One region of the Streptomyces sp. NBC_00012 genome, then DNA from elsewhere that is predicted to be linked to it. Evidence: riboswitches for the same ligand, from Rfam matches in the RefSeq annotation. Region 1 holds a riboswitch; each other region holds the start of a gene.

Region 1 (9,378 bases):
CTTCCGCCCGGCGGGAATTTCGGGACGGGCGCGGCCCGTTCGGCGGCCCGGTGGCCGGCCTCAGGCCGGCTTGCGCCATACGGAGATGTGCTTCGTGGAGTCCTGGGTGAACGGCGCCCCGTCCCAGTCGGCGACGCGGCGTTCCGGTTCGAGCCCCGCGATCCGCGCCATCAGGTCGAGCTCCGCGGGCCAGGCGTACCGGTGCCGGGAGTCGCTGCGGCGGTAGCGGCCGTCGTCGCCGTCGCGGGTGAAATGGTGCGAGACGAGAATCTGCTCGACCAGGTCGGAGGTGTCGAAGCCGAGATGCCGCTCGGAGACGTCGAACGGCACCGCGACCTGGCCGGGCGGCAGGAACCGCAGTGGCGGCACACCCAGCTCGATGACGAATCGGCCACCGGGCTCCAGATGACGTGCGGCGTTGCGGAAACATTCGACCTGCTCGTCCTGCGTGAGCAGGTTCGTGATGGTGTTGTAGACGAGATAGACCAGGGTGAACTTTCCGGGGACGACGGTGGTGGCCATGTCCCCGACGGACACCGGAAGCGCGCCCTCGTCGATCTTGCGCCGCAGCACCGCCGCCATGTGCTCGGACAGTTCGATGCCCACCACCGGAACGCCGCGTTCCCTGAGTGGCACGCCCACTCGTCCGGTCCCGATGGCGAACTCCAGCGCCCGGCCGTTTCCGGCGAGCTCCGCCAGAAAGGCGAGCGCCGGTTCGAGAAAGGCGGCCGAGGATTTCTCCGCCTCCTCGGCGTCGTAGCGGTCGGCGGTCGCAAAGGTCCACATTTCACTGCTCGTCACGGGCGGCTATTTTGCCGGACACCGAGAGGCACTGTCGAGGCATTTACCGCAGGCCCGGCCGGACGCGAACGCACCGCCTCCGGCCGTCGGCACCCCGGCCGCCACTGGAAGCCCATGTCCGCCCGTACCGCCCATATCGGCTGTGCCGACGGGCGACGTTAGACTGCACTTCCGGAAACTCGACACACATGGACGCATTCATGATAATTGCTGTAGCCATTTCCGTCATCATCACCGTGGGCGTCATTTCCTACATCGTTCACCTCTTCCGCCGCGACCATATGATCCGATGGCACGGGCGGGATGTTCTGGCCCTGGTGGAGGACGTTCGTTATGTCAGTTCGAATGATGGCGGATCCACCACGATAAAATATCGACTCTCCTGGCAGGAGGACGGCGAAACCAAATACGTGGAAGGCAGGGACACCATTCCCGCCTTTTACTCGTCCAGGGTACAAAAAGGCTGCGAGATCGATATCAAGTACCTGGACGACGACCATCTTCATTTCGTCTTCGATAAGTAGACCGGGCGCGAACGGCGTTGGTGCGGGGAATTTCCGCCGCATGCACGGACGCCGGGCCCGGGAACGCCGATGCCTGCCGGGCGTCGAACCGACCGGCAGGCAAACAGGCAGGCAGAAGTCGGACGCGGCTACGGAACAGCCCTCAGCCCTCAGTCCTCCGGCGGGAAGACGACCTCCCCCGTCCCGATCAGCGTGATCGTGATCGCCTCGACCGGGCACCCCTCGGCAGCCACCAGGACCTTCTCGTCGGCGTCGGTCTCCGGGGCCGCCGGGCGCGACTGCCGGGCGGAGTCCAGTGCGAATCGGCCCGGCGCGTGGTTCAGGCACATCCCGGAGCCGATGCAGATGCGCCGGTCGACCTCGACGGTCCAGCGGTCCCCCATCACGCCCCCTCGTATCCGGCCGGCAGGTGGATCATCTTGTGCTCGAAGTACTCGCCGTACCCCTCGGGCCCGAACTCCCGTCCCAGGCCGGAGTTCTTGTACCCGCCGAACGGGCCGAGCATGTCGAGACTGAAGGTGTTCACGCTGTACGTACCCGTCCTGACCCGGCGGGCGATGTCGATGCCGCGTTCGGTGTCGGCGGTCCAGACGCTGCCGCTGAGGCCGTATTCGGAGTCGTTGGCGATCCGTACGGCCTCGTCCTCGTCGCCGTACGGCAGCAGGCAGATGACGGGCCCGAAGATCTCCTCGCGGGCGATGCGCATGGAGTTGTCCACGTCGCCGAAGAGGGTCGGTTCGACGTACCAGCCCCGCTCCTGGGACGCCGGGCGACCGCCGCCGGTGAGGATCTTGGCTCCCTCGTCCTGACCGATCCGGATGTAGTCGAGCGAGCGCCGCTGCTGGCGCTGCGCGACCAGCGGCCCCAGCTCGGTGGCCGGGTCGAGCGGGTCGCCGACCTTCAGCGCACCCGCCGCGGCGGCGAACGCCTCGGCCGTCTCGTCGTAGCGGGAGCGCGGCACGAGGATGCGGGTCTGGGCCACGCACGCCTGGCCGTTGATCATCCAGGCGAAGGGGACGATGCCCGCGACGGCGGTGTCCAGATCGGCGTCGGGGAGGATCACGGCGGCGGACTTGCCGCCCAACTCCAGTGTGACCCGGGTGAGATTGCGGGAGGCGACCTCCATCACCCGCCGCCCGGCGGCCACCGACCCGGTGAACGACACCTTGTCGACGCCGGGATGCCCGACCAGGTACTCGCTGACCTCGCGGTCGGCCGGGAGGATGGAGAGCACGCCCTCCGGCAGCCCCGCCTCGGCGGCGATCTCGGCCAGGATGTAGGCGTCCAGCGGAGATTCGGGCGAGACCTTGAGCACGGCTGAGCAGCCGGCCAGCAGCGCGGGCGCGAGTTTGGCGGCGGCGGTGAACTGCGGGACGTTCCACGGCACCACGGCCGCGACCACCCCGACCGGCTCCCGGCGCACCAGCAGCGGCCCGAGCGCCCCGGTCCGCCGCTCCTCGTACGCGAAGTCGCGGGCGACGGTGATCGCCGAGTCCCACACCATCATCGCGGCGAGCGCCTGCACCATGACGCTCGACGTGTACGGGGTGCCGTTCTCCGAGCTGATGACCCGGGCGATCTCCTCGTACCGCACGGCGAACGCGTCCTTGATCCTGGTCACCACCGCGATCCGCTCGTCCAGGGTCATCCGGGGCCACGGCCCCTCGTCGAACGCCCGCCGCCCGGCGGCGACGGCCGCGTCCACATCCGCCTCACAGGCGTGCGGCACCCGGCCGATGACCTCTTCGGTGTGGGGCGAGACGACCTCGATCGTGTCCCGGCCCAGCGGATCGACCAACTCCCCGCCGATGAACAGTTTTCCGTGTTCGACAAGCTCGGTCATGGCTGCTGCCTCCCGCGGCCCGGCGCGTTGCCCGAATCGGCATCCGGCTCGACATCCGACTCTGGATCTCTGACTCTACATCTGACTGTGCGTCAGAACTGATACCAGTTCCAGTTCCAGGAGTCCACAGCCGCGACAACACCCCGAACCAGATGGTCGACCGGGGCTACTACTGGAACAAGTTCTCGTTACAGTGGGCGCGGTGCACCCAGCAGTGGGCGCGACGCGCCACGGCCGCACGTCGCCGAGAGAGATGGGGTCCTCATGACGCAGGTGACCGACCACGGCGGGGGCGTGCACAGCATCAAGGTGCCCATCCCGGACAATCCGCTCGGCCACACCCTCGTGCACGTCCTGGACACCGATCGGGGACCGGTCCTGATCGACACCGGATGGGACGACCCCGAGGCCTGGGACACGCTCGTAGCCGGACTCGCCGCCGTCGGCACGGAAATGGCCGACATCCACGGTGTGGTCATCACCCACCACCACCCCGACCACCACGGGCTCTCCGGGCAGGTGCGCGAGGCCTCCGGGGCCTGGATCGCCATGCACGCGGCGGACACCGCGATCGTGCGCCGTACCCGGGAGTCCGAACCCGGCAGGTGGCTGACGTATCTCGCGGCCAAGCTCACCGCGGTCGGGGCGCCCGAGGAGCATCTCGCGCCGTTGCGGGCCGCCGCGGCCGACGGGGGCAGGATGCGGACGCTGCCGGGGCTGCGGGCCGCGCTTCCGGACCGGGAGATCGTGCCCGGTGAGCTGCTCGATCTGGCGGGGCGCAGGCTGCGGGCGATCTGGACGCCGGGGCACACGCCGGGGCATGTGTGCCTGCACCTGGAGGAGGCGCACCCGGGCAACCTGCCGGGCCGGGGGCGGCTCTTCTCGGGGGATCACCTGCTGCCGGGGATCAGCCCGCACATCGGGCTGTACGAGGACCCGGACGACGCCACGGTCACCGACCCCCTCGGCGACTACCTCGACTCCCTGGAGCGCATCGGCAGGCTCGGGGCCGCCGAGGTGCTGCCCGCCCATCAGTACGCCTTCGCCGATGCGACGGGGCGGGTGCGGGAGCTCCTCGGGCATCACGAGGAGCGGCTGACCGGGCTGCTCGGTCTGCTGGCCGATCCGCTGACGCCCTGGGAGCTGGCCGAGCGGATGGAGTGGAACCGGCCCTGGGAGCAGATCCCGCACGGCTCCCGGAACATCGCCGTCTCGGAGGCGGAGGCGCATCTGCGGCGGCTGGTGAAGCTCGGGCGCGCGGAGGCGGTGCCGGGGAGCGATCCGGTGACATACATCGCGGTGTGATCGGTGGCGGTCCGGTGGTGGGCGGCGCCGGGCGGGCAGTGGCCGTCCGGTGGTGTGCGGCGCCGGGCGAGTGGCGTACGTGCCTCGCTCGCACCGGTGCCGGTGATCCATGTCCCGGTGTGAGCGGGGGCGCTCCTCCCGGCCCGGAGCCCGGCCGGCGCCGCCCGGTAGAGTGTGCGGGTCGTCATCATGCCCGTTCAGGGGGAAGCCGGTGCGAATCCGGCGCTGACCACGCAGCCGTGAACCGTCTTCGCAGGCGGTGAGTCGGAATGCCCTGTCCGCGGTCGTGACCGGCTCGGACCACCGGATCCCCCGGTGGTCGGCACCGTCGAGGTATACGGAGCCGGAGCCTGGTGCCTGAGCGTGCCTGTGCCCGGTTCACCCCGCAGGAGAGGCCCCGCCCGCCATGACCGTACGTCGCAGCGCAGCAACGCTCGCCGCCACCGCCGCCGTGCTCTGCGCGGCCGCTGCGCCGGTCGCGGTGGCAGCGCCGTCCCCGTCGCCCTCGCCCTCCGTCGCGCTGCCGTCCGGGTTGTACGGCACGAAGGACCCCACCTACGACGGCGTGTGGCGGCAGTCGATGGCCTTCCTCGCCCAGCGGCTCGAAGGGGTCACCCCGGCCGCGAAGTCGGTGGACTGGCTGATCTCCCAGCAGTGCGCCGACGGCTCCTACGCCGCGTTCCGGCCGGACGCCGCCAAGCCGTGCGACGCGAAGACGGTGCGGGACACCAATGCCACCGCGGCCGCCGCCCAGGCGCTGGTCGAGGTGGGCGGGCACCGCGAGATCGTGAACAACTCGGTGCGCTGGCTGAAGTCCGTGCAGAACGAGGACGGCGGCTGGGGCTACACCGCGGGCGCGCCCAGCGACGCCAACTCCACCTCCCTGGTGATCGGCGCCCTCGCCCGGCAGGGGCAGCGGCTCGCCGACATCACGACCCCCGGTGGCAAGACGCCCTACGACCCGCTGCTCGCCCTCGCGATCCCGTGCGACGGGAAGGACGGCGGGAAGGACGGCGGCGCCTTCGCGTACCAGCCCGGCAAGAAGGGCGAGCTCGTCGCCAACGCGGACGCCACCGCGGCCGCCGTGCTCGGCACGATGGGCAAGGCGATGGCGGTCGGGAACAACGCCGCGGGCAAGGCACCGAGCTGCCGGACCGGTTCCGGCCTCACACCGGAGCAGGCCGCCCAGAACGGCGCCCACTACCTCGTCGGCGCCCTCGCCGGCAGCGACCACCTGAACCTGGCGCCGATGCCCGGTGCCACCGACACCACCCCGCAGCCCGACTTCGGCAACACCGCGGACGCGGTCGTCGCCCTGTCCGCCTCCGGCCACCAGGACAAGGCGGCCGGGGCCATCGGCTGGCTGAAGAAGAACTCCGCGGACTGGGCCGGCCAGAACGGCCCAGCCGCCTACGCCCAGCTGATCCTGGCCGCCCACGCGACCGGCGACAACGCCCGGGACTTCGGCGGCGTCGACCTGGTCGCCCGGCTGAACGCGGCCGGCCCCGAGCCCGCCGCCGTGGTGACGCCCGATCCGTCCGCCGCCACCGGGTACGAGGCCACGGAGAAGGACCAGGTCCACAGCGGCGACGACGTGATCGGGGGCGTGTGGTGGTACATCGGCATCGGCCTCGTCCTCGCCGCGATCGCGTTCTTCCTGATCAGTGGTCGCCGGAAGAACAGGCAGCTGTGAGGCGCGCGGGACGGGCCACCGCGCTGCTGGTGGCCCTGGGCGCCGTCCTTGCCGTGCTCGGCGCGGGACCGGCCCAGGCGGCCGGCTACCGGTACTGGTCGTTCTGGGACACCTACGGTTCCGGCTGGACGTACGCCACCCAGGGCCCGTCCCTGGTCCGGCCCGAGGACGGGGCGGTGCAGGGCTTCCGGTTCTCGGTGAGCGAGGACTCCCAGGACTCCGCGAAGCCGCGCCGCGCCCCCGACTTCGTAGAGATCTGCGCCGGCACCCCGCCCAAGGACGGCACCAAGCGGATCGCGCTCGTCATCGACCCGGGCACGGCCGCGGACGCCCCGGCCGGTGAGACACCGCCCGCGCCGCGTACCGCGTGTGCGCGGGTCGCCCCGGACGCGAGCGCCGCGGAGGCGCTCGCCTCGGTGGCGAAGCCACTGCGCTACAACAGCGACGCGATGCTCTGTGCGATCACCGGCTACCCGGCCTCGGGCTGCGGCGAGCAGGTCTCCGGCGACGGGAACGGGACCGGGACGCCCGCCGCGTCCTCCTCCGCTTCACCGGCCGGGTCCGCGGCCTCCACCGCCGCCGGCGGTTCCGGCGGCGGCCCGTCCGCCGGGTTGCTCGTCGGTGTCGGCGCCGTACTCCTCCTCGGCATCGCCGCGGTCGTGCGGGCCCGCCGCCGCGGATGACCGTCCAGACCAGCGGCACGGTCCTGGCGCGCCGTCGTCCGCTGCGCGCCCCCGAGGTGAACCGGAGCAACGCCCTGCCCGCCGGGGCCTGGTGGCTGTGGGCGCTCGGCCTCGCCACCGCCGCGTCCCGGACCACCAATCCGCTGCTGCTCGGGCTGCTGGTGGCGGTGGCCGGCTATGTGGTCGCCGCGCGCCGTACGGACGCGCCGTGGGCCCGTTCGTACGGGGCGTTCATCCGGATCGGGCTGTTCGTCGTCGGTGTGCGGCTGGTCTTCTCCGTCTTCCTCGGTTCGCCGATCCCCGGTACCCACACGGTGTTCACGCTCCCCGAGGTGCCCCTGCCCGACTGGGCGAAGGGGGTCAGGATCGGCGGCCGGGTCACCACCGAGCAGCTGGTCTTCGCGCTGTACGACGGGGCGAAGCTGGCCACGCTGCTGATCTGTGTCGGGGCGGCGAACTCGCTCGCCAACCCGGCCCGGCTGCTGAAGTCGCTGCCCGGTGCGCTGTACGAGGCGGGGGTCGCCGTCGTCGTCGCGATGACGTTCGCGCCGAACATGGTCGCCGATGTGATGCGGCTGCGCACCGCGCGGCGGCTGCGGGGCCGTCCGACCGGCGGTATCAAGGCGGTCCTCCAGATCGGGCTGCCGGTCCTGGAGGGCGCGCTGGAGCGGTCGGTCGCGGTGGCCGCGTCTATGGACGCGCGCGGCTACGGGCGCACCGCCCAGGTCCCGGCCGCCGTCCGCCGCACCACGAACCTCCTCACGCTCGGCGGGCTGCTCGGGGTGTGCGCCGGTACGTACGGGCTGCTGGCCGCGCAGGGCGCGGTGTACGGGCTGCCGCTGCTGATCGCCGGGCTCGCCGCCGCGCTGGCCGGGCTGCGGCTCGGCGGGGCCCGTTCGGTCCGTACCCGCTACCGGCCCGACCGGTGGGGCGCGCGGGCCTGGCTGGTGGCGGGTTCGGGTGTCGCGGTGGCGGTGGCGATGATCTGGGCGGGCGGTGTCGACGAGGCGGCGCTGCACCCCGGGGTCGTGCCGCTGGTCGCGCCGGTGCTTCCGCTGTGGCCCGCGGCGGCGGTGCTGATCGGGCTGCTGCCCGCGGTGGTGGCGCCGGTGCCGCCGGTGGCGGGTGCGCCGGTGGGTGCGCCGAATTCCAAGGAGATCCAGTGATCCGGTTCGAGCAGGTCTCGGTGCGGTACGAGGGGACGGAGCGCCCCACCCTGTCCGGGGTCGATCTGACCGTGCCCGAGGGCGAGCTGGTGCTGCTCGTCGGCCCGTCCGGGGTCGGCAAGTCGACGCTGCTGGGTGCCGTTTCCGGTCTGGTGCCGCACTTCACCGGCGGCACGCTGAGCGGCCGGGTCACGGTCGACGGGCGCGACACCCGTACCCACAAACCACGCGAACTCGCCGATCTGGTCGGCACGGTGGGCCAGGACCCGCTCTCCCACTTCGTCACCGACACGGTCGAGGACGAGCTGGCGTACGGCATGGAGTCGCTGGGACTGGCCCCCGACGTGATGCGGCGGCGGGTCGAGGAGACCTTGGACCTGCTGGGGCTCGCCGAGCTGCGCGACCGGCCGATCGCCACGCTCTCCGGCGGTCAGCAGCAACGGGTGGCGATCGGCTCCGTCCTCACCCCGCACCCGAAGGTCCTGGTCCTCGACGAGCCGACGTCCGCGCTGGACCCGGCGGCTGCCGAGGAGGTCCTCGCCGTGCTGCAACGGCTGGTGCACGACCTGGGTACGACGGTCCTGATGGCGGAGCACCGGCTGGAGCGGGTGGTGCAGTACGCGGACCGGGTCGTCCTGCTGCCCTCGCCGGGCGCCGCCCCGGTCATGGGCGCGCCCGCGGACATCATGGCCGTCTCCCCGGTCCACCCGCCGGTCGTCGCGCTGGGCCGGCTGGCGGGCTGGGATCCGCTGCCGCTCTCGGTCCGCGATGCCCGGCGCCGGGCGGCGGACCTGCGTGAACGGCTCGCGTCCGGGCGGCCGCCCGCCCCGGAGCCGACGGCCGCTCCCGCCCCGGTGCCCCTGGCCCCCTCCCCCGTGCGGCGCGGCGCGCTGGCCCGGCTGCTGGGGCGCGGCGCCCGAACCACCGAGCTCCCCGAGTCCGTCGCCGACGCCCCCGCCCGGGCCGAACGGCTCGGCGTACGGCGCGGGCGCGTCGAGGCGCTGCGCCGGGTGACGCTCACCGTCGCCCCCGGCGAGACCGTCGCCCTGATGGGCCGCAACGGCGCGGGCAAGTCCACCCTGCTCGCCACTCTCGTCGGCATGGTCGAGCCCACCACCGGCACCGTCCTCGTCGGCGGCCGGACCCCGCACCGCACCCCGCCGCGCGAGATGGTGCGCCGGGTCGGGCTCGTACCGCAGGAACCGCGCGATCTGCTGTACGCGGACACCGTCGCCGCCGAGTGCGCCGCGGCGGACAGCGATGCGGGCGCCGCCCCCGGCAGCTGCCGGGCCCTGGTCTCCGAGCTGCTGCCCGGCGTACCGGACGACACCCATCCCCGTGATCTCTCCGAGGGCCAGCGCCT
Region 2 (9,378 bases), 580 kb from region 1:
CCAGGGCGGATTGGACGGCGGACGGGACGAGGGCGGAGGTGTCTCGACGCCGCTAATGCACAAGGAGAATTGCCATACGGGCCATTCTACTGGCGGCGTGCAACTGCTTTTCCGCATGCATCCACGGCACTTGCCCGGCGGTCGCCCCGCGTCGCCGCCCCACTCCACCGCGCAACAGAAAAGGGCATAGCGGTGTGAACTATCCGATACTCGGCGAAGGCATGGAGGCGGTGGGAGCACCGCGGCCGGAGCGGAGGGTGGTGCCCCATGCAGTTCGACGACGACGCCGACCTGGACACGTCCGAGGTCCAGGATGTGCGCGGCAGCCGGATTCCGGGCGGCAGGGCCACCGTGGGCGGCGGAATCGCCGGTCTCGTCGCACTGATCCTGGGGCTGCTCTTCGGCGTCGGCCCCGAGCAGCTCGGCCTGTCGGACGGCGGTCCGGACACGGCGCCGACCGCGTCGACGGCGGCGCAGGTGCAACAGTCCTGCCGGACCGGGCAGGACGCGAACACCAGGGACGACTGCCGGACCGTGGCCGTGGTCAACAGCGTGCAGGACTTCTGGCGGCAGGAGTTCCAGCGGCGCCGGGGCACCTACACACCGTCGCGCACCGTCCTGTTCAGCGACCGCATCGGCACCGCGTGCGGCTCCGCCACCTCGGCGGTCGGGCCGTTCTACTGCCCGGGCGACCGGCAGGTCTACCTGGACCTGGGCTTCTTCGACGAGCTGCGGACGAAGTTCGGCTCCAGCGGCGGCCCGTTCGCCCAGGCCTATGTCGTCGCCCATGAGTACGGGCACCATGTGCAGGACCTGATGGGGACGCTGGAACGGTCCCAGGACGGCCGGACCGGCGCGAACAGCAACGCGGTCCGGGTGGAGCTCCAGGCGGACTGCTACGCCGGGGTCTGGGCGCATCACGCGACGACCACGCCGGACGAGTCGACCGGGCGGCCGCTGATCACCTCGCTGACGCAGGCGGACCTCCGGGACGGGCTCGACGCGGCGGCCGCGGTCGGCGACGACCGGATCCAGGAGAAGTTCCAGGGCCGGGTCACGCCGGAGTCCTGGACCCACGGCTCGGCCGCGCAGCGCCGGCAGTGGTTCACCACCGGCTTCCGCAGCGGCGACATGGCCGACTGCAACACCTTCCGCTGAGCCCCAAAGCCGTGCCGGACGGGAACCAAGCCGTGCCGTGCCGCGCAGGAGCCGTGCCGGGCCGTTGTCGGTGGCGGATGGAAGACTGAGACGCAGATCACAGAACAGGGTCACGGAAGTACGAAAAGGGGTGAGCGTCATGGCAGGCGCACCGGCCGGCGTTCCGACGATCTATCCGACGATTCTGTACGACGACGCGAGGGCCGCGATCAGGACCTTGACGGAGGGCCTCGGCTTCACCGAGGAAGCGGTGTACGAGGGCGAGGGCGGCCAGGTGCTCCATGCCGAGCTGTCCTGCGGCAACGGCAGGGTGATGCTGGGCTCCAAGGGCCGCGAGGGCGTCTTCGCCAAGGCGATGCAGGGCGCGGGCCCCGCCGGTGTCTACGTCGTGGTCGACGAGGTCGACGCGCACCACGCCAGGGCGGTGGCGTACGGGGTGGAGATCCTGATGCCGCCCACCGATCAGGACTACGGCTCGCGCGACTACACGGCGCGGGACGCCGAGGGCAATGTGTGGAGCTTCGGTACGTACGCACCGGGCTCGGCGGGCTGACGGCCGGACGGGCCCGGGGCAGGGCCTGTCCGGCGCGCGATGTCAGGCGCCGCCGGTGTGCACCTGGAACGCGGCCCGGCGCACCGCCTTGGCCAGCGCCGGGTCCGGGTGCGCGGCGGCCAGGGCCACCAGCACCTGCACGGTGCGCGGGTGGCCGACGGCCCGGACCTCGTCCAGCAGGGCCGGCACCGTGCCCTGGACGGCCGAGTCGAGATGGCGGACCAGCAGCCCGGCCTCGCCGTGGTCGGCGACGGCCGCCGCGGTGTCGACCCAGAGCCAGGTGGCCTCCTCCCGGCTGAGGACGTCCTGCGCGTCCTCGGGGTCGGTCCCGTCGTACTCGGCCAGCCAGAGCAGCGCGTAGGGGCGCAGCGAGGGATCGGCGGCGACGGAGCGCACCTCGGGCTCGGCCGGGGCGCCGACGACCCGGAGCGCCTCGAAGGCCAGCCCCCGCAGGAGCGCGTCCTCACCGCGGGCGACGGCAAGGAGTTCCGCGACGGCGCTGCCGACGGGGCGGGCGGCCAGCCAGGCCCGGTATTCGTCGCGGGCCGGGCCGGGGGTGAGCCGGGCGCAGCCGAGCAGCATGTCGGCGGCGGACTGCTCGATGTTCCCGGCCGGGCTCTGCGCCGCGACGCAGATCTGTTCCAGCTTGACCCAGACCGCCCAGTTGCCGAGCGGGGTGAGGGTGGCGTGGCCGGCGCCGAGGGTCAGTGCCCCGACGGCCGCCAGGCCTTCCAGGGCCCAGTCCAGCAGGAGCGCCACCAGGGCGGCGGGGTGCGCGGCGGGCGCGGTTTCGGCCGGTGCGGGCAGCGGCTGGGGGCCGTAGGGCACCTCGCAGCGCTCCTCGCGCAGTTCCGCGACGCGCTGGCCGAGCAGGTCCAGCAGAGCGGGCACGGTGACCGGGCCGGCCGAGAGCTGAAGAAGGGAGAGGACCTGTGGCACGGCTTCGACGGCCTCGGCGACCGCGGTGGACTCGATGTCCGCGGGCGCCGGGTGGACGAGCGACCAGGCGTCGAAGAGCGCCACCCAGCCGCGGAGCACGGCGGAGTCGTCGCGGTCCCAGGCGCGCAGCCGCCAGCCGGGGCGTGCGGTGTCGCCGTGCAGTTCGACGAGGCCGGCGAGCCTGGCCCGGTCCCAGCCGGAGCGCACCTGGGCCGGGGACAATTCCAGAGCTGTCGCGGCCCGTTGGAGTGCCTGGACAGCGAGCGGTGGTGCGCCGGGGATCGCGCCGTCGGCCGCCCAGCGGGCGATCCGTACGGCATCGGCGAGGGCCGTCCTGGCCTGCCGGGCCAGTTCCGACCGGGGCGGAGTGCCCTCCGGTGGGCGGGGCGCCGGCCTGGTGCGCCGGGTGGTCACGGCCTTGCGGGCGGTCGCAAGGGGTCGCGGGCGGACAAGTCGCAGCCTGGAGTCGCGCGGGTTACGGGACGTCACGGGGAGCAGTCTTGCTCCTGACGGCCCGAAAGCCCAAACGGAACCCGGATTACCGGTGGGGGCCGGTGGGGCGGGCCCCGGGACCAACCGGCCGATCCCCCTCATCAGGTCACATCAGGGGCGTGAGAAAGCGGCGCAGTGTCTCTTCGTAGTGGGCCGGATCGGCATTCCACATCGCCGCATGCGGAGCCTGCGGCACCGTGTGCAGGGCGATCAGCTCGGGGCGGCGGGCGGCGAGGTCGCGGGAGGGCTGCCAGGGGGCGAGCCGGTCGTCGGGCCCGTGGAAGATCAGGGTCGGGACATGCAGTGCCGGGGCGAGGGAGCCGTCCAGCAGCCGGGCGCCGTGCAGTCCGGTCTGCCCCTCGGCGGCGCGGACGGCAAGCGGCAGCAGGGCGGCCGGGACACCGCGGGCGACGGCCAGGGCGCGCAGCGTGGCGGCCCAGTCCAGCACCGGCGAGTCGAGGACGAGGCCGCAGATCCGGTCGCGCAGCGCGGAGTTGACGGCCGCGAGCAGCGCCATGGAGGCGCCGGTGGACCAGCCGTGCAGGACGACCTTCTCGGCTCCGTACCGCACGGCGAAGCGGATCGCGGCGTCCAGGTCGCGCCATTCGGATTCGCCGAGATGAGCGAGGCCGTCGGGGGACCTCGGGGCTCCGGCGTCGCCGCGGTAGGCCAGGTCGAGCACGGGCAGCCGCAGGCCGTGCAGGAACCTCATGACGTTCATGGGGTGTTCCCTGGTGGTGCCGATGCCGTGCACGGCGATGACCCAGGTGTCGCGGGGGCCGGGCACGAACCAGGCGGGCAGGGTGCCGAGTTCGCCGGGGATCTCGACGTCCCTGTGGTCCAGGCCGAGGGCCGAGAACGGGTCGCCGCTGTGCAACTGCGGGGTGACACGGACCTTCGCACCGGTCTCCAGGCTGCCGCGGTCGACGCGTTCCAGTCTGCGGACCACGGTGTCGGGGGCGTGGTGGGCGTGCTCGATCACCGGGCCGACCACGGCGTGGACGTCCTTGCCCGTCAGTCCGTATGTGCCGGGCCGCAGAGCGGTGAAGGAGCGGGTCAGGGTGACCTGCCCGGCCGCCGTGGCGTGCACGGTGAGTCTGCGGTCGGCGGGGAGGGGGCGTCCCGACGGCGCCCTGAGGGCGGCGTCGCTGGCGTACCGGCCGGCCGCGACCGCTGCCGCACCGACGCCGAGGATCGTGGTGACGGCTGCTGCCGTGACTGTTGCCGGGCGCACCGCTTCAGTGTCGTGGCGGGTGCGTGACCCTGCCAGCGGACGGGGCCGTCCGGTGGACCGCGACGCCCGGTGGACCGGGCACGGGACAGCCCTGGGTCAGCCCGGTTGTCCGTATCCCTTCAGCGCCTCCTGGACGTCGTGCAGCTGCTCCGGGGAGAGCAGGTTCGGGCTGCGTCCGGGGACGGAGCTCGCGGCGAGCCAGAGCCGACAGAGCCATTCCAGCTGGGCGGTCCTGTCGTACGCCTGGTCCAGGGTGGATCCGTAGGTGACGGTTCCGTGGTTCTGGAGCAGGCAGCCGGTGCGGTCGCGCAGGGCGGCGAGCATGTTCACGGCCAGTTCCTCGGTGCCGTAGCGCGCGTAGGGGGCGACACGGACGAGGCCGCCCAGCATGGCGGCGGCGTAGTGGACCGACGGGACCTCGGAAACCAATGTGGAGACGGCGGTGGCGTGCACCGCGTGGGTATGCACGACGGCGGCCGCGTCGGTGTTCCGGTAGACCGCGAGGTGAAGCGGGAGTTCGCTGGTCGGGGCGAGTTCGCCGAGTACCCGGTTGCCCTCCGGATCGACACCGACGGCGTCCTTCGGGCCCAGCCGGTCGTACGGCACTCCGCTCGGCGTGACCAGGATGGTGTCGCCGACCCGTGCCGAGACGTTTCCCGAGGTCCCGACGACGAGGCCCTCGGCCGCCGTACGCCGGGCGGTGGCGACGACACCGTCCCAGGCCCGTCCGATCGCGTCCTGCTGCTGATCGCTCATGCGCCGATCCTGTCAGCCGCGGAAGCGAACGGGTATGCGATCGACCACAGCCGCGCCCCGCGGAAAAGCCGGGCCACACCTACGCGGGGCGTAAGCGGAATGCTTCGGCTCCGGTTTGGAACACCACAACGCCCTGCCCAGTTCATCTTCCGTTCACCCAGGTTGCCTACGGTCCACATGCCAATGACGTCGAACGATTGCCTGGGTAAATGGAACACATCACGCTGCTACTCGCGATTGTGATCGTGACAGCTCTAGTGTTCGATTTCACGAACGGTTTCCACGACACCGCGAACGCGATGGCGACCACCATCTCGACCGGTGCACTCAGACCGAAGACAGCGGTGGCCATGTCCGCCGTTCTCAATCTCGTCGGCGCTTTCCTGTCGGTGGAGGTCGCCAAGACGATCTCCGGCGGGATCATCAACGAGGACGGGCTGCGAACAGAAGTCATCTTCGCGGCACTCGTCGGCGCCATTCTGTGGAATCTGCTGACCTGGCTGGTCGGACTGCCGTCCAGCTCCTCGCACGCCCTGTTCGGCGGTCTGATCGGCGCGGCAGTGATGTCGGCGGGCTGGTCGTCCGTCAACGGCGGCACCGTCGTCACCAAGGTGCTGCTCCCCGCCCTCGCCGCCCCGATCGTCGCCGGTCTGGCCGCGCTGCTGGCCACCAGGCTGACGTACCGGATCGGCGGCAAGGTCCGCAACGACGCCCAGGAGAAGGCCACCGCCAAGGGCTACCGGGCCGGCCAGATCGCCTCGGCCGGACTGGTCTCGCTCGCCCACGGCACCAACGACGCGCAGAAGACCATGGGCATCATCACCCTGGCCCTGGTCACCGGCGGCGTCCTGCACCCGGGCGCCAACCCGCCGGTCTGGGTCATCGTCTGCGCCGGTACGGCCATCGCGCTCGGCACCTACCTGGGCGGCTGGCGCATCATCCGCACCATGGGCAGCGGCCTCACCGACCTCAGGCCGCCGCAGGGCTTCGCCGCCCAGACCAGCGCCGCCACGGTCATCCTGGCCTCCTCGCACCTCGGCTTCTCGCTCTCCACCACCCAGTCCTGCTCCGGCGCCGTGATGGGCGCGGGCCTCGGCCGGCAGGGCGGTGTGGTCCGCTGGTCCACCGCCACCCGGATGTTCGTCGCCTGGGGTCTGACCCTGCCGGCCGCCGGTCTGGTCGGCGCGGGCGCGGAGCTCCTGACCAAGCAGGGCACCTGGGGTGTCGTCGTCGTCGCGGCGCTGCTGGTCGTGGGCTCCGGTGCCATCTGGCTGGTGTCCCGCCGCAAGCCGGTCGGCCACGGCGACGTCGCCCCGTCGGAAGGCGACGCCGAGCCCGCGGGCGTCGTCACCACGGCCATCGCCGCCGTCAGCCCGCCGCCCACCGTGGCCGCGGCGCCGTCCCAGAACCTCATGACCACCATTCCGGCCCCGGCCGGAACCACCCAGGACCCGGCGCGACCCGCCACCGTCTGAACCGGCCGTCTAAGGATTCAGCATGAACATCGACTGGGCAGCCCTCGGCTCCGTATTCGGCGTCTCCCTCGTCGTCACCGTCGCGCTGGTGGGCCTCTTCACCCTGGGCATCGTCGGCCTCTCCAAGCAGCCGGAACCGGCGGCGCAGGGCGGCTCCGGCGGCTCGCTGCTGCTGGCCCGCGCCGGCGCGTACGTCTGCTTCGGGCTGTGCGCGGCGGCCGTCGCGTACGGGATCTATCTGATCGTCGCCTGAGCCACTCCCGCGCACGCTCCCCCGTCGGGCCGGACACCACAGGTGTCCGGCCCGATGTGGGTCTCAGCACACTGCGCCGCCGCAGGTCAACGGCAGGTTGACGGGCGTTCGCAGAGCGTGGTGGACTGCCGGAGCCAATTACGGCGACAGCAGAGGAAGCCGGTGCGAATCCGGCGCGGTCCCGCCACTGTCACCGGGGAGCGGTCCCCCACACCGGAAGTCACGGCTCGCGCGAGCGGGCTGGAAGGCCGGGGAAACCGCGGATCCGGGAGCCAGGAGACTCTCGTCGCCGGTCACGTCGAACCAGGGCGCGGACCCTGAGTGAGGACATATCGCCATGCCCGGCTGCCCTGCGTCCGCTTTTCCGGCGCTCTCGACGAGAGCCTCCTGCACAAAGGTCCGCCGAGGCGCGACGGCCGGCTGATCCGTGCGAGCCGACCGCATCTTCGCGTACGGCGCCACGGCCGGTCTGATCGGCGATCTGCTGCTCGGTGACCCCCGCAGGGGACATCCGGTCGCCGCCTTCGGGCGGGCCGCGGCGGGCGTCGAGCGCCGTCTGTGGCGCGATCACCGCGGCTGGGGCGCGCTGCACACCCTCGTCTGCGCCGGAGGCGCCGCGGGCGGTGCCGCGCTGCTCACCCGTGCCGTGCACCGCAGCCCCGCCGCCTCCGTGGCGCTGACCGCTGCCGCCACCTGGTCCGTCGTCGGCGGTACGTCCCTGGGGCGCGAGGCACGGGCCATCGGCGGTGCCCTGGCCGCCGGTGACATCGAGCTGGCCCGTGAGCGGCTGCCACACCTGTGCGGGCGCGACCCGCACTCCCTGGACGGACCGCAGATCGCCCGCGCCGTGGTGGAGTCCGTGGCGGAGAACACCTCGGACGCCGTGGTCGGCGCCCTGGTGTGGGGTGCGCTGGCCGGGGTCCCCGGGCTGGCCGGTTTCCGGGCCGCCAACACCCTCGACGCCATGGTCGGGCACCGCTCGCCCCGGCATCTGCGCTACGGCTGGGCCTCGGCCCGCCTCGACGACCTCGCGGGCTGGCCGGGCGCCCGGCTCACGGCCCTGCTCGCCGTGGCCGCCGGGGGGCGGCCACGTGGAGCGGTCCGCGCCTGGCGGGCCGATGCCGCCAAGCACCCGAGCCCCAACGCGGGCCCGGTGGAGGCCTCGTTCGCGGGTGCGCTCGGCGTACGGCTCGGCGGAACCCTCGCGTACGGCGGCCGGGTCGAACACCGCCCGGTGCTCAACGGGGAGACGGGCCGGGCCGTGGAGAGCGCGGACATCGAGCGCGCGGTGCGGCTGTCGCGCCGGGTGAGTGCGCTGGCGCTGGGCGTCTGCGTGGCGGGGCGGCTCGGTGCGGCCCTCGCAGCGCGGCGGATCGCGGGGCGCCGGGGCACCGGAACCGACGTGACGGGACGTCGCCCCGCAGGACCTCGCATCACAGGACGGAGCAACGCATGAGCGGCGGGCTGCTGGTCGCCGGAACGACCTCCGACGCGGGCAAGAGCGTCGTCACGGCGGGGATCTGCCGCTGGCTCGTGCGCCGGGGCGTGAAGGTGGCGCCCTTCAAGGCGCAGAACATGTCGCTCAACTCGTTCGTCACCCGCGCGGGCGCCGAGATCGGGCGCGCCCAGGCCATGCAGGCCCAGGCCGCCCGCGTCGAGCCGACGGCACTGATGAATCCGGTCCTGCTCAAGCCCGGCAGCGACCGCTCCAGCCAGGTCGTCCTGATGGGGAAGCCGGTCGGCGAGATGAGCGCGCGCGGCTACCACGGAGGCAGGCAGGAATCGCTGTTCTCCACGGTCGTGGACTGCCTGGAGCAGCTCCGGAGCACCTACGACGCGGTGATCTGCGAGGGGGCGGGCAGCCCGGCCGAGATCAATCTGCGGCGCACGGACATCGTGAACATGGGCATCGCGCGGGCGGCGCGCTTCCCGGTGGTGGTCGTCGGCGACATCGACCGCGGTGGCGTCTTCGCCTCGTTCTTCGGTACGACGGCGCTGCTCGCCGAGGAGGACCAGTCGCTGATCGCCGGTTATCTCGTCAACAAGTTCCGCGGCGACGTGTCGCTGCTGGAGCCGGGCCTGGAGATGCTGCGGGACCTCACCGGCCGGCCGACGTACGGAGTGCTGCCCTTCGCCCACGGCCTCGGCATCGACGAGGAGGACGGGCTGCGGGTCTCGCTGCGCGGGGCGGTGCGCGAGTCGGTCGTCGCGCCGCCCCACGGCGAGGACGTGCTGCGCGTCGCGGTGTGCGCGGTGCCGCTGATGTCGAACTTCACCGATGTGGACGCGCTGGCCGCCGAGCCCGGCGTCGTCGTCAGGTTCGTGGACCGCGCCGAGGAGCTGTCCGACGCCGACCTGGTCGTGGTGCCGGGCACCCGCGGGACCGTGAAGGCGCTGGCCTGGCTGCGCGAGCGCGGCCTCGCCGACGCGCTGGTGCGGCGCGCGGCCGAGGGCCGGCCGGTCCTCGGCATCTGCGGCGGTTTCCAGATCCTCGGCGAGCAGATCGAGGACGAGGTCG
Region 3 (9,378 bases), 5.1 Mb from region 1:
GGCCGCCGCCAGCTCCTGCTGCGCCTCCGTGTCGACCTTGGCGAAGACCAGGTCGTCGTGGCGCTCCGAAGCCGCGTCGTAGACCGGCGCGAACTGCCGGCACGGGCCGCACCAGGAAGCCCAGAAGTCGATCAGGACGAAGTCGTTGTCAGAGACGACCTGATCGAAGTTTTCCTTGGTGAGCTCAACGGTGCTCATTGTCTGATACCTCTTCCTGTGCCCGTTCGGACCTGTCCGGACAACGGTGCTTGTACTTGCGCTATTCCGCCTGCCCGTGTGGCCGCCGCGCACACCCATGACCAGACTGTCCCCATGACAGATCCTTCACAGAACGCCGAGTACGACGTCGTGGTCATCGGAGCGGGTCCGGTGGGCGAGAACGTCGCCGACCGCGCCCGTGCCGCCGGACTGAGCGCCGCGGTCGTCGAGGCGGAGCTCATCGGCGGCGAATGCTCCTACTGGGCGTGCATGCCCAGCAAGGCCCTGCTGCGCCCGGTGGTCGCCCGCGCCGACGCCCGCCGTGTCCCGGGCCTCAGCGACGCCGTGCAGGGGCCGCTGGACACCGCGGCGGTCCTCGCCCATCGTGACGAGTACGCATCGCACTGGAAGGACGACGGACAGGTCGCCTGGCTGGAGGGCATCGGCGCGGACATCTACCGGGGCCGGGGCAGGCTCACCGGCACCAAGGCGGTCTCCGTCACCGCGCCCGACGGCACCGAACACCGGCTCACCGCCCGCCACGCCGTCGCCGTCTGCACCGGCAGCCGCGCAGTCGTCCCCGACCTGCCCGGCGTCGACGGCGCCCGCCCCTGGACCAGCCGGGAGGCGACGAGCGCCAAGAAGGTGCCCGGCCGCCTCGTGATCGTCGGCGGCGGCGTGGTCGGCGTGGAGATGGCCACGGTCTGGCAGGCCCTCGGGGCCCGGGTGACGATGCTGATCCGCGGCAAGGGGCTCCTGCCGAAGATGGAGCCCTTCGCCGGCGAACTGGTCGGGCAGGCACTCACCGAGGCGGGCGCCGACATCCGCACCGGGGTCTCGGTCGCCGCCGTTCGGCGCGCGGTCCCGGACGGTCCGGTCACCGTGGAACTGGACGGCGGCGATCAGATCGAGGCCGACGAGATCCTCTTCGCCACCGGCCGGGCCCCGCGCACCGACGACCTCGGGCTGGAAACGGTGGGCCTGGAGCCCGGCACCTGGCTCACCGTCGACGACAGCTGCCGCGTCGACGGCACCACCTGGCTCTACGCGGTCGGCGACGTCAACCACCGGGCGCTCCTGACCCACCAGGGCAAGTACCAGGCACGCATCGTCGGTGCCGCGATCGCCGCCCGCGCCGCCGGCGTACCGCTGCTGGAGACCGGCCGCTGGGGCGCCCACGCGGCCACCGCCGACCACGCGGCCGTCCCCCAAGTCGTCTTCACCGACCCGGAGGCGGCCTCGGTCGGCCTCACCCTCGCCGAGGCCGAGCGGGCAGGACACCGGGTCCGGGCCGTCGACCACGACCTCGCCGCGGTGGCCGGTTCCGGCCTCTACGCGGACGGATACCGTGGCCGCGCCCGCATGATCGTCGACCTCGACCGGGAGATCCTGCTCGGCGTCACCTTCGTCGGCCCCGGCATCGGCGAGCTGCTCCACTCGGCGACGATCGCGGTCGCCGGCGAGGTGCCCGTCGACCGGCTCTGGCACGCCGTTCCCGCGTACCCGACGATCAGCGAGGTCTGGCTGCGCCTGCTGGAGGCGTACCGGGACGCGTGAACCGCCCGCGGGGCGACGACTGACCGGGGCAGGCGCAGGACCGGCGGACCGGCCGGGCCGAACGGTCAGGCCGGCGGCCGGAGACCGCTGGTGGTGACCCGCACATGGTCGACGACGAGCTGCTGCGGGAACGAGGTGCTGCCGTCGGGGTCGCCCGGCCAGTAGCCGCCGACCGCCAGGTTGAGGATCAGGAAGAAGGGCTTGTCGAACACCCAACTGTTGCCACCGAGGTCGGTGGGCGTACGGCGTTGATAGACGTTCCCGTCCACCGACCAGGTCACCGAGCCGGGCGCCCAGTCCACGGCGAAGGTGTGGAAGTCGTCGGCGAACGCCTGACCGCCGGGCAGGGTGTACGCGGCGCCGATGCCGCCGGAGCCGGAGTAGCCCGGCCCGTGCAACGTGCCGTGGACCGTGGACGGTTCGAAGCCGACGTTCTCCATGACATCGATCTCACCCGAATTCGGCCAGCCGACCTGTCCGATGTCGTCGCCAAGCATCCAGAAGGCCGGCCACATGCCCTGACCGCGCGGGACCTTCATCCTCGCCTCGACGTGCCCGTACGTCTGGGTGAACTTGCCGGAGGTGTTCAGGCGTGCCGAGGTGTACTCACACGTGCCGTACCAGCACTGGTAGTTGTTGGGATTCTCGCGGCGTGCGGTGATGACCAGATGACCCTGGCCGTCGAGCGCCGCGTTGCTGTTGCCGGCCGTGTAGTACTGCCGTTCGTGGTTGTTGACGTTGTCGCCGGTCTCGATCTGCCACCTGGCTCCGTCCACGGCGGAGCCCGCCGGGCCGTCGAAGTCGTCGGTGAACGTCGCTGCCGTGGCGTGGGGTCCGGGTGTGGGCGTTCCGGCCGCGAGACCGGACGAGACGGAGACGAGAGCGAGCGCGGAGAGCGCGGCCACCAGTAAGCGGCGAGGGGAGGCCATGGGGGTTCCTTCCCGTGCGGAGTGGGGTGATCGAGCGATTGTCATGGGTATGACAAAAGCTCGTTGTGGGGGAGCAGGGAGAGGTTTTGGCTCTGTATGCGATTTAAGAAGTGAACCAAGGTCGTGTCAATACCTTGGTACAGACCACACTTCTTGCACCCAGTCGTCGTTGGCCCGGCCCGGCACCTCGCCGAGGCTACGGCGGCGGCCTGCGCCGGGGTGGCGCCGGCCGGGACGGCGGTGCGGCTGCGGCGCGGCATGCGCTGGGCTCTGCCGAAAGGCGGAATCCGGATCGCGGACCGTTCACCTCGCCGGTCATGACCACCGACGGAGGCAGAGTTCAGTTGCACCGCACGCCACACGCCTGGCACGTCCCCCGATGGGGTCTCTCCCGTGCTGCGTGCCTGCCTGCCCGGCCGACAGGATCGGACCGGATCAGGCGGCGGGGTCGGGTGTGGCGGGCAACGGCTGTCCGCACCGCAGGTTCCACCGGCCGGAACGGCCGCTGAGCGCGGTCAGTGTCAGCGGGGCGACATCCAGCCGCCAGAACGCCTCCACCGGCAGGGCGAGTGCCCCGACGACCACCGCTCGCACCACCGCGGGCTCGACGACGCCCAGCACGCGGTGGCCCTCGCCGCCCCGGGCGGATTCCACGGCCTCCAGCCAGCGACCGGCTCGGGAACAGAACGCCAGCAGGGACTCGCCGCCGTGCGGAGCCGCCGAAGGATCGGTCAGCCAGGCCGATACCGCCGCCGGCTCGGCCGTGCTCACTTCTGCCAGCCGCCGGCCGCTCCACCGGCCCATGTCCCAGCCCCGGACGGCCGGTTCGGGCCCAGCGGTCAGCCCCAGCGCATCGGCGGTCCCGGCACATCGCTCGGACGGCCCGCGCAGATACCGGTCGGCGGCCGGCAACGCGTCCGCGACGGCCCCGGCCCGGCGGATCCCGGCGGCGTCCAGCGGCGCGTCACCGTCGAAACGGGCCTCACGCAGCGCGGCGTTGAGCGCCGGCGAGATCAACATCACCTGTACAGGCATGACCCGGTCAACTCCCTGAACTCTGGCCCCTTGGGCGTGCCCGCCTCGGCATCAGTGCGGTCCAGCCGCCGTCGGCACCATGGCAGGGGGCCGCTCCCAAGGAGTATCGTCACGACGAGCATGACGTAGGTGCGACGGAAGTCCGGTGAGAATCCGGCACGGTCGCGCCACTGTGAACCCGTCCTCGCGCGGGAAGTCAGACCCAGCACCTACGTCTCAGGCACCACGATCGGGACGCGTGTTCCCTCAGGAGGTTCTGCCATGGCACAGACTGCTGCCCCCGCCACCGCCGTACCGGCGATCACCCCCATCTCCCTGAAGGCCATTGCCCCTTGGGCGGTCTTCTTCGGCATCCTCATGCTCGTACTGCTGTACTTCGTCGGCGCCGAACAGGGCGCCACCGCGGTCATCTCCGGCGAAGGTGTCCACGAGTGGGTCCACGACGGCCGCCACCTCCTCGGTTTCCCCTGCCACTGACGCACCGTCCGACCCTGGGGAAACCTCATGAACTCCATATCTGTCAGAGCCCTGCTCGTCCGCGGCATGCTGGCCGGCCTCGCCGCAGGTGCGCTCGCTCTGTTGGTCGCCTATTTCCTCGGTGAGTCGCGTGTGGACGCGGCCATCGCCCTGGAGGAATCGCACAGCCATCACCACGACGGCGGCGAGGAACTGGTCAGCCGCACCATGCAGTCCACCGCCGGCCTCGCCACCGGTGTGCTGGTCTTCGGCGTCGCGATCGGCGGCATCGCCGCCCTCGTCTTCTGTTACGCCCTCGGCCGGATCGGCAGATTCGGCCCGCGGGCCACGGCCGCCCTGATCGCGGGGGCGGCACTGCTGACGGTGTACGTCGTCCCGTTCCTGAAGTACCCGGCCAATCCGCCGGCCGTGGGCAATCCCGACACCATCGGCCGGCGTACCGCGCTGTTCTTCCTGATGGTCGCCCTCAGCGTACTGCTGGCCGTCGCCGCGGTCCTCCTCGGTAAACGGCTGGCTCCCCGCCTGGGCAACTGGAACGCGACGATCACGGCATCGGCCGCGTACGTCCTGGTGATCGGACTCGCCTACGCGTTCCTGCCCTCGTACAACGAAGTCGGCAAGGACTTCCCGGCCGCCCTGCTGTGGGAGTTCCGCCTGAGCACCCTCGCCGTGCAGACCACCCTCTGGGTGGCCTTCGGGCTCTTCTTCGGCTATCTGACGGACCGGCTGCTCGTGCCCGGGACCGGCGCCGTCACCACCGGAAGCAGTGGCGCGAACCGGGCGGCCACCGCGGCCGGCTGAACCGCGCCACACTTGCGGGCCGACGACCGGAACCCCGCCGGGACCTCCCGGCGGGGTTCCGGCATTCCGCCCCGCCTCACCGCTCGGGCCGGGAGCTCCAGTCGATCCGGTAGTACTTCAGCCGTTCGTCCTGCTTCACCAGGCGCATGCCGACGGCTTCCATGACGTGCTGGGACGCGGTGTTCTCCAGGTCGCTGTCACCGTGCACACAGCTCACCCCCTGGTCGCGGGCGAACAGCAGCAGGGCCCGCAAGGCCTCGGAGGCATAACCCATTCCCCGCGCCGAGGGGACGAGGCCGTAGCCGATGGTGACTTCCCGGTTCTCGTCCGGCGCACCGTGGAATCCCATCCCGCCGATCACCAGTCCGTCGGTGCGGCGCCGTATCTCGTACGAACCGAAGGGGCTGGGATCACCGGTCGTCGCACAGGTGTCGAGGAAGCGCTCGGCCGCGGCCATCTCGCCGGGGGACGGGTAGCCGGGCGCCCAGCGGGCCCCGTCGTCCGGCGTGCCCGAGATCACCCGCAGGGCGTCGGAGGCATTCATCGGGCGGAGCAGGAGGCGAGGGGTCTCTAGGTCGGTCATGAGGCAGTGAAATATCACGTGGGGCGGGCGGACAGCACCCGAGAATCGGCCGGGAAGCCGCCGCGGCATCGGTACCGGCAGGTGGGCGGCACCGTACACACTGCGGCAGCCGCCCACCCGCCCCTCGCCCGGCGCGACCGCCGAGCACCCCTACCGGGCTCCTCGCGGGCCCCTCCCGGGATCACGTGCCGGAAGGCTCCTGGGTGCTCGTCCGGTCCTGCCCGAAGTCGAAGTCACCGGAGAACGCCGCGGCCATCCGCAGATGACCGGCCGCCTCGGCACTCCGCCCCTGCCGCTCAAGGGTGCGGCCGAGCATCAGTCGCGCGTAGTGCTCCACCGGGTCGCGCTCCAGCACCGCCCGCAGCTCCGCCTCGGCCTTGCCGAGCCGCGCCGAGTGGTAGTAGGTCCGGGCCAGCAGCAGACGCGTCGACACCTGCTCCGGGACCTCCTCGACCAACCCCTCCAGGATCCGGGCGGCGGTCATGTACTCCTTCGCCTCGAAGAACATCTGCGCACGGTCCCAGCGCTCGGCAGCCGTGCCGAACTCGAAGTAGGTGTCGCTCACTTGACCTCCTCTGTCACGGACCGTCCCGGGATCGTGCCCCGCTCCGTCCAACCGCTGACCGTGCTGCTGCTCGGCCGGCCTGTGACTGTCGAAACGCGGCATGGTGGTTGAATATTCCACTAAATTATCGGCGTGGGTACCAGTACTCCCGGGCCCGCTCGGGAATAGGTTGAGCGCCATGAGCAATCTCGATCGCCAGGCCGCACTCTCCGTCTGTGGAGGGCGGGGCTTCGTCGTCGCCGAGCCCGTACGTGAGCTCCTCACCCCCCGCCATGTCCAGCTGGGCGAGTCCACCGAGGTCCGCAGGCTGCTGCCCAACCTGGGCCGCCGGATGGTCGGCGCCTGGGCCTTCGTCGATCACTACGGCCCCGACGACATCGCGGACGAACCCGGGATGCAGGTGCCGCCCCACCCCCACATGGGTCTGCAGACGGTCAGCTGGCTGCACGAGGGCGAGGTGCTGCACCGGGACAGCCTCGGCAGCCTGCGCACGATCCGCCCGCGCGAACTGGGGCTGATGACCTCCGGCCGGGCCATCAGCCACTCCGAGGAGAGCCCGAAGGCCCACGCGAGGTATCTGCACGGCGCCCAGCTCTGGGTCGCGCTGCCGGCCGCACACCGCCACGTCGAGCCCCACTTCCAGCACCACACCGACCTGCCGACCGTCTCCGCCCCGGGCCTCGTCGCCACCCTGATCCTCGGCGAGCTCGACGGCACCACCTCGCCCGGCACCGTGTACACCCCGATCATCGGCGCGGACCTCGCCCTGGCCGCCGGCGCCGAGGCCCGGCTGCCGCTCGACCCCGACTTCGAGTACGCCGTGCTCTCCATGTCCGGCCGGGCCGAGGTCGACGGTGTGCTCGTGCTTCCCGGTTCCATGCTCTACCTCGGCTGCGGCCGCACCGAGCTCCCGTTGCGGGCGGACAGCGACGCGGGCCTGATGCTCCTCGGTGGCGAGCCCTTCGAGGAGGAGATCGTCATGTGGTGGAACTTCATCGGGCGGTCCCACGAGGAGATCGAGGAGGCCAGGCGGGCGTGGATGGAGACCTCGCGCTTCGGCGAGGTGAAGGGTTACGGCGGCGACCGGCTGCCCGCCCCCGAACTGCCGCCGGTGACGCTGAAACCGCGGGGACGGGTGCGCTGAACTGGGGTGATGCGCTGTGAAGTTCGCGGTATTGCTCCCGCACCTGGACGAGCGGCAGCGGCGGCTGTTGATGGCTGCGGAGGCCCGGGTACTGGGGCACGGCGGTGTCCGGGCCGTCGCGCAGGCCGCCGCAGTCAGCGGGACGACCGTCCGCAAGGGGGTGTTCGAACTCAAGGCGGGCGAGGGGCCCCTGGGGCGGGTGCGTCGTCCGCGCGGGGGCCGCAAAAGGGTCGCGGATCTGGATCCGGGTCTGCGGCCGGCACTGCTGGCGCACTGACCATCACCGTGTGTCACCTGCCGCCCATGATCTGCAAGCCCTCAGTCGACGCGATGAGGCCGGTGGTGAGCGACCCTCAGGCGGGTGGCGGCGGGAAGCTGTTCCAATCCGACAGATTGGCGGGCTCGCTCCACAGGGCCGTGGTAAAGCTCCTGCACAACCAGCCCGGGAGCGCTGTCGGGGGTGAGGGTGAGGGTGATGCGGGCCTCGGGGTGAGCGCGGCGGCCTGCCATTCGCACGCCGACCCGTCGGACACCGGGTAGAAGGCTGGCATCGGTTGCGAGGGCCTCACTCAGCGCATGGTCGGTCACCTCGACTCCTTCGACGGGGGGCGTTCCGCCGACGGGAATTCGACCGGGGCGGTGTCGGCGCAGCTGTGCCAGCAGCCACCACAGGGCGAGCAGGACGGTGAGGCCGAGGGCGGTGATGACGGCGGGCCACCACCACCAGCCCTGGTCGGACCAGGTAATGCGGTCGGTACGGGTGAGCAGGACGTCGTGCGGCACGGTCAGTGGCCAGCCACTGGGTGGTAGGAGGGCCAATCTCTGGTAGGCATTCAAGCCGGCGGCGAGCACGAGGAGACCGCCGCCCAGTAGCACCACCCCGACCGTGGCCAGCAGGACCCGATTGACCTTGGCCTGTGACTCCATCGTCTGTCCTCCAGTTCTCGCCGGTGGTCGTGGCCGCGCAGATGGTCATGGCATGTGCTGCGCGCGGACTGTCAGCCTCGGGGGATGGGCAAGCGCGAGCCGGTCGCGTTGATCGTTCCTGATGGCGGTGACGAGCTCCTCTTTGACCTCACGCGGGTCGCGGAAGCGTACGTCCACACGTACTTTGACGCGGCGTCTGCGCACCCGGACCCTCGCCCGGCTGATTCCGGGTATGCGCATGGCGACGTCGCGTAGCAGCTGAGCCGCGCCGTCGCGGTCCAGCACCGCGCGCGTCCGGCCGCCGCGGTCGGCAGGGACCCGCAACGGCAGCAGGCGGCGCATGCCCGGGGTGAGTGCCAACAAGATCAGCCATAGGCCGAGGGCTGCGACGCCGGCTGCGCCGGTGACCACCCACACATCGTCGATCGGACGATTTGTCAGCTCGTCGGCGAGGCCGGTGCGCCAGGTGGCGGCCTCGTGTCCGGACCGCACCCGGACAACATCGAACAACAGCATCCCGGCGCAGAACAGCACCACCAGCGCGGTGAGCGCCGCTGGTATGCGGCGCGCGGACCACAGCCGACGCGAGGGAGTCTCCGCGACGGGGCCGGGTGGGAAGTCGTCGGGCCCGGGTCGCTCGGTGGCCTTGTGCCGTGCCATCGAGGTGGCCGGTCGGGGCTGCGGTCGCAGCGGTTCGGGGATCGGCATTGCGGACCCTTGGTGCCTGCTCATGGCGCTCCTTGTGTGACAGGGGGCTGCGCCTGGTCATCGGACCCTTCTCTGCTCCAGGCCCTCGGCGGGGACAAGCCGTCGCACAGTCAGTGCGACTTCGCTGACGTGCAGGCCGGTCAAGTGGGCAACCCGCTCTGCGATGTAGTGCTGCATCTCGCGTGAGGCGTGGGTGATGTCGATGGGGTAGGGCAGATCAACGGACAGTGCCAGCCGCGCCGATCCTTCGTGCACAGCGGCCGAGGCGCTGGGACTGGCCATTGACCGGCGGACGGACGCCAGGTTTGTCTGGCGCGTCACGACTTCATCCGCGGCCTTGGCTGCGATACGAGCCACCACTCTGTCGGGGACCACCGTCGCGCCGCGCTCAGCCGGCGCAGTGGCGCCTGCGCCGACTGCCTGTGGCGGGCCTGTCACAGAGGCGGGAGGAGGT

What was found. A riboswitch is a leader RNA that binds a small molecule or an ion and turns the genes downstream of it on or off. The one in region 1 is predicted to bind cobalamin.
Region 2: another riboswitch for cobalamin. It lies ahead of OHA19_RS30675 (cobalamin biosynthesis protein); the one in region 1 lies ahead of OHA19_RS28100 (prenyltransferase/squalene oxidase repeat-containing protein).
Region 3: another riboswitch for cobalamin. It lies ahead of OHA19_RS04725 (CbtB-domain containing protein); the one in region 1 lies ahead of OHA19_RS28100 (prenyltransferase/squalene oxidase repeat-containing protein).

Annotation. Positions count from the first base shown of each region.
Region 1 covers NZ_CP108309.1:6,121,732-6,131,109, reverse strand. Annotated here, with positions in the region: gene OHA19_RS28125 (class I SAM-dependent DNA methyltransferase) at 61-801, opposite strand; gene OHA19_RS28120 (hypothetical protein) at 990-1,325, shown strand; gene OHA19_RS28115 (ferredoxin) at 1,475-1,708, opposite strand; gene OHA19_RS28110 (aldehyde dehydrogenase) at 1,708-3,168, opposite strand; gene OHA19_RS28105 (MBL fold metallo-hydrolase) at 3,433-4,473, shown strand; cobalamin riboswitch at 4,635-4,770, shown strand; gene OHA19_RS28100 (prenyltransferase/squalene oxidase repeat-containing protein) at 4,880-6,166, shown strand; gene OHA19_RS28095 (SCO2322 family protein) at 6,163-6,849, shown strand; gene OHA19_RS28090 (energy-coupling factor transporter transmembrane component T) at 6,846-8,015, shown strand; gene OHA19_RS28085 (ABC transporter ATP-binding protein) at 8,012-9,378, shown strand, end outside.
Region 2 covers NZ_CP108309.1:6,699,398-6,708,775, reverse strand. Annotated here, with positions in the region: gene OHA19_RS30710 (neutral zinc metallopeptidase) at 268-1,158, shown strand; gene OHA19_RS30705 (VOC family protein) at 1,298-1,711, shown strand; gene OHA19_RS30700 (hypothetical protein) at 1,754-3,064, opposite strand; gene OHA19_RS30695 (alpha/beta hydrolase) at 3,249-4,376, opposite strand; gene OHA19_RS30690 (class II aldolase/adducin family protein) at 4,473-5,132, opposite strand; gene OHA19_RS30685 (anion permease) at 5,342-6,607, shown strand; gene OHA19_RS30680 (hypothetical protein) at 6,630-6,860, shown strand; cobalamin riboswitch at 7,012-7,143, shown strand; gene OHA19_RS30675 (cobalamin biosynthesis protein) at 7,288-8,316, shown strand; gene OHA19_RS30670 (cobyric acid synthase) at 8,313-9,378, shown strand, end outside.
Region 3 covers NZ_CP108309.1:976,480-985,857, reverse strand. Annotated here, with positions in the region: gene trxA (thioredoxin) at 1-198, opposite strand, end outside; gene OHA19_RS04740 (dihydrolipoyl dehydrogenase family protein) at 313-1,755, shown strand; gene OHA19_RS04735 (family 16 glycosylhydrolase) at 1,821-2,684, opposite strand; gene OHA19_RS04730 (histidine phosphatase family protein) at 3,120-3,719, opposite strand; adenosylcobalamin (AdoCbl) riboswitch at 3,829-3,977, shown strand; gene OHA19_RS04725 (CbtB-domain containing protein) at 3,981-4,196, shown strand; gene OHA19_RS04720 (CbtA family protein) at 4,224-4,997, shown strand; gene OHA19_RS04715 (GNAT family N-acetyltransferase) at 5,074-5,580, opposite strand; gene OHA19_RS04710 (tetratricopeptide repeat protein) at 5,762-6,145, opposite strand; gene OHA19_RS04705 (pirin family protein) at 6,324-7,289, shown strand; partial or broken gene OHA19_RS04700 (ISAzo13 family transposase) at 7,360-7,560, shown strand; gene OHA19_RS04695 (alkaline shock response membrane anchor protein AmaP) at 7,608-8,216, opposite strand; gene OHA19_RS04690 (DUF6286 domain-containing protein) at 8,262-8,948, opposite strand; gene OHA19_RS04685 (Asp23/Gls24 family envelope stress response protein) at 8,982-9,378, opposite strand, start outside.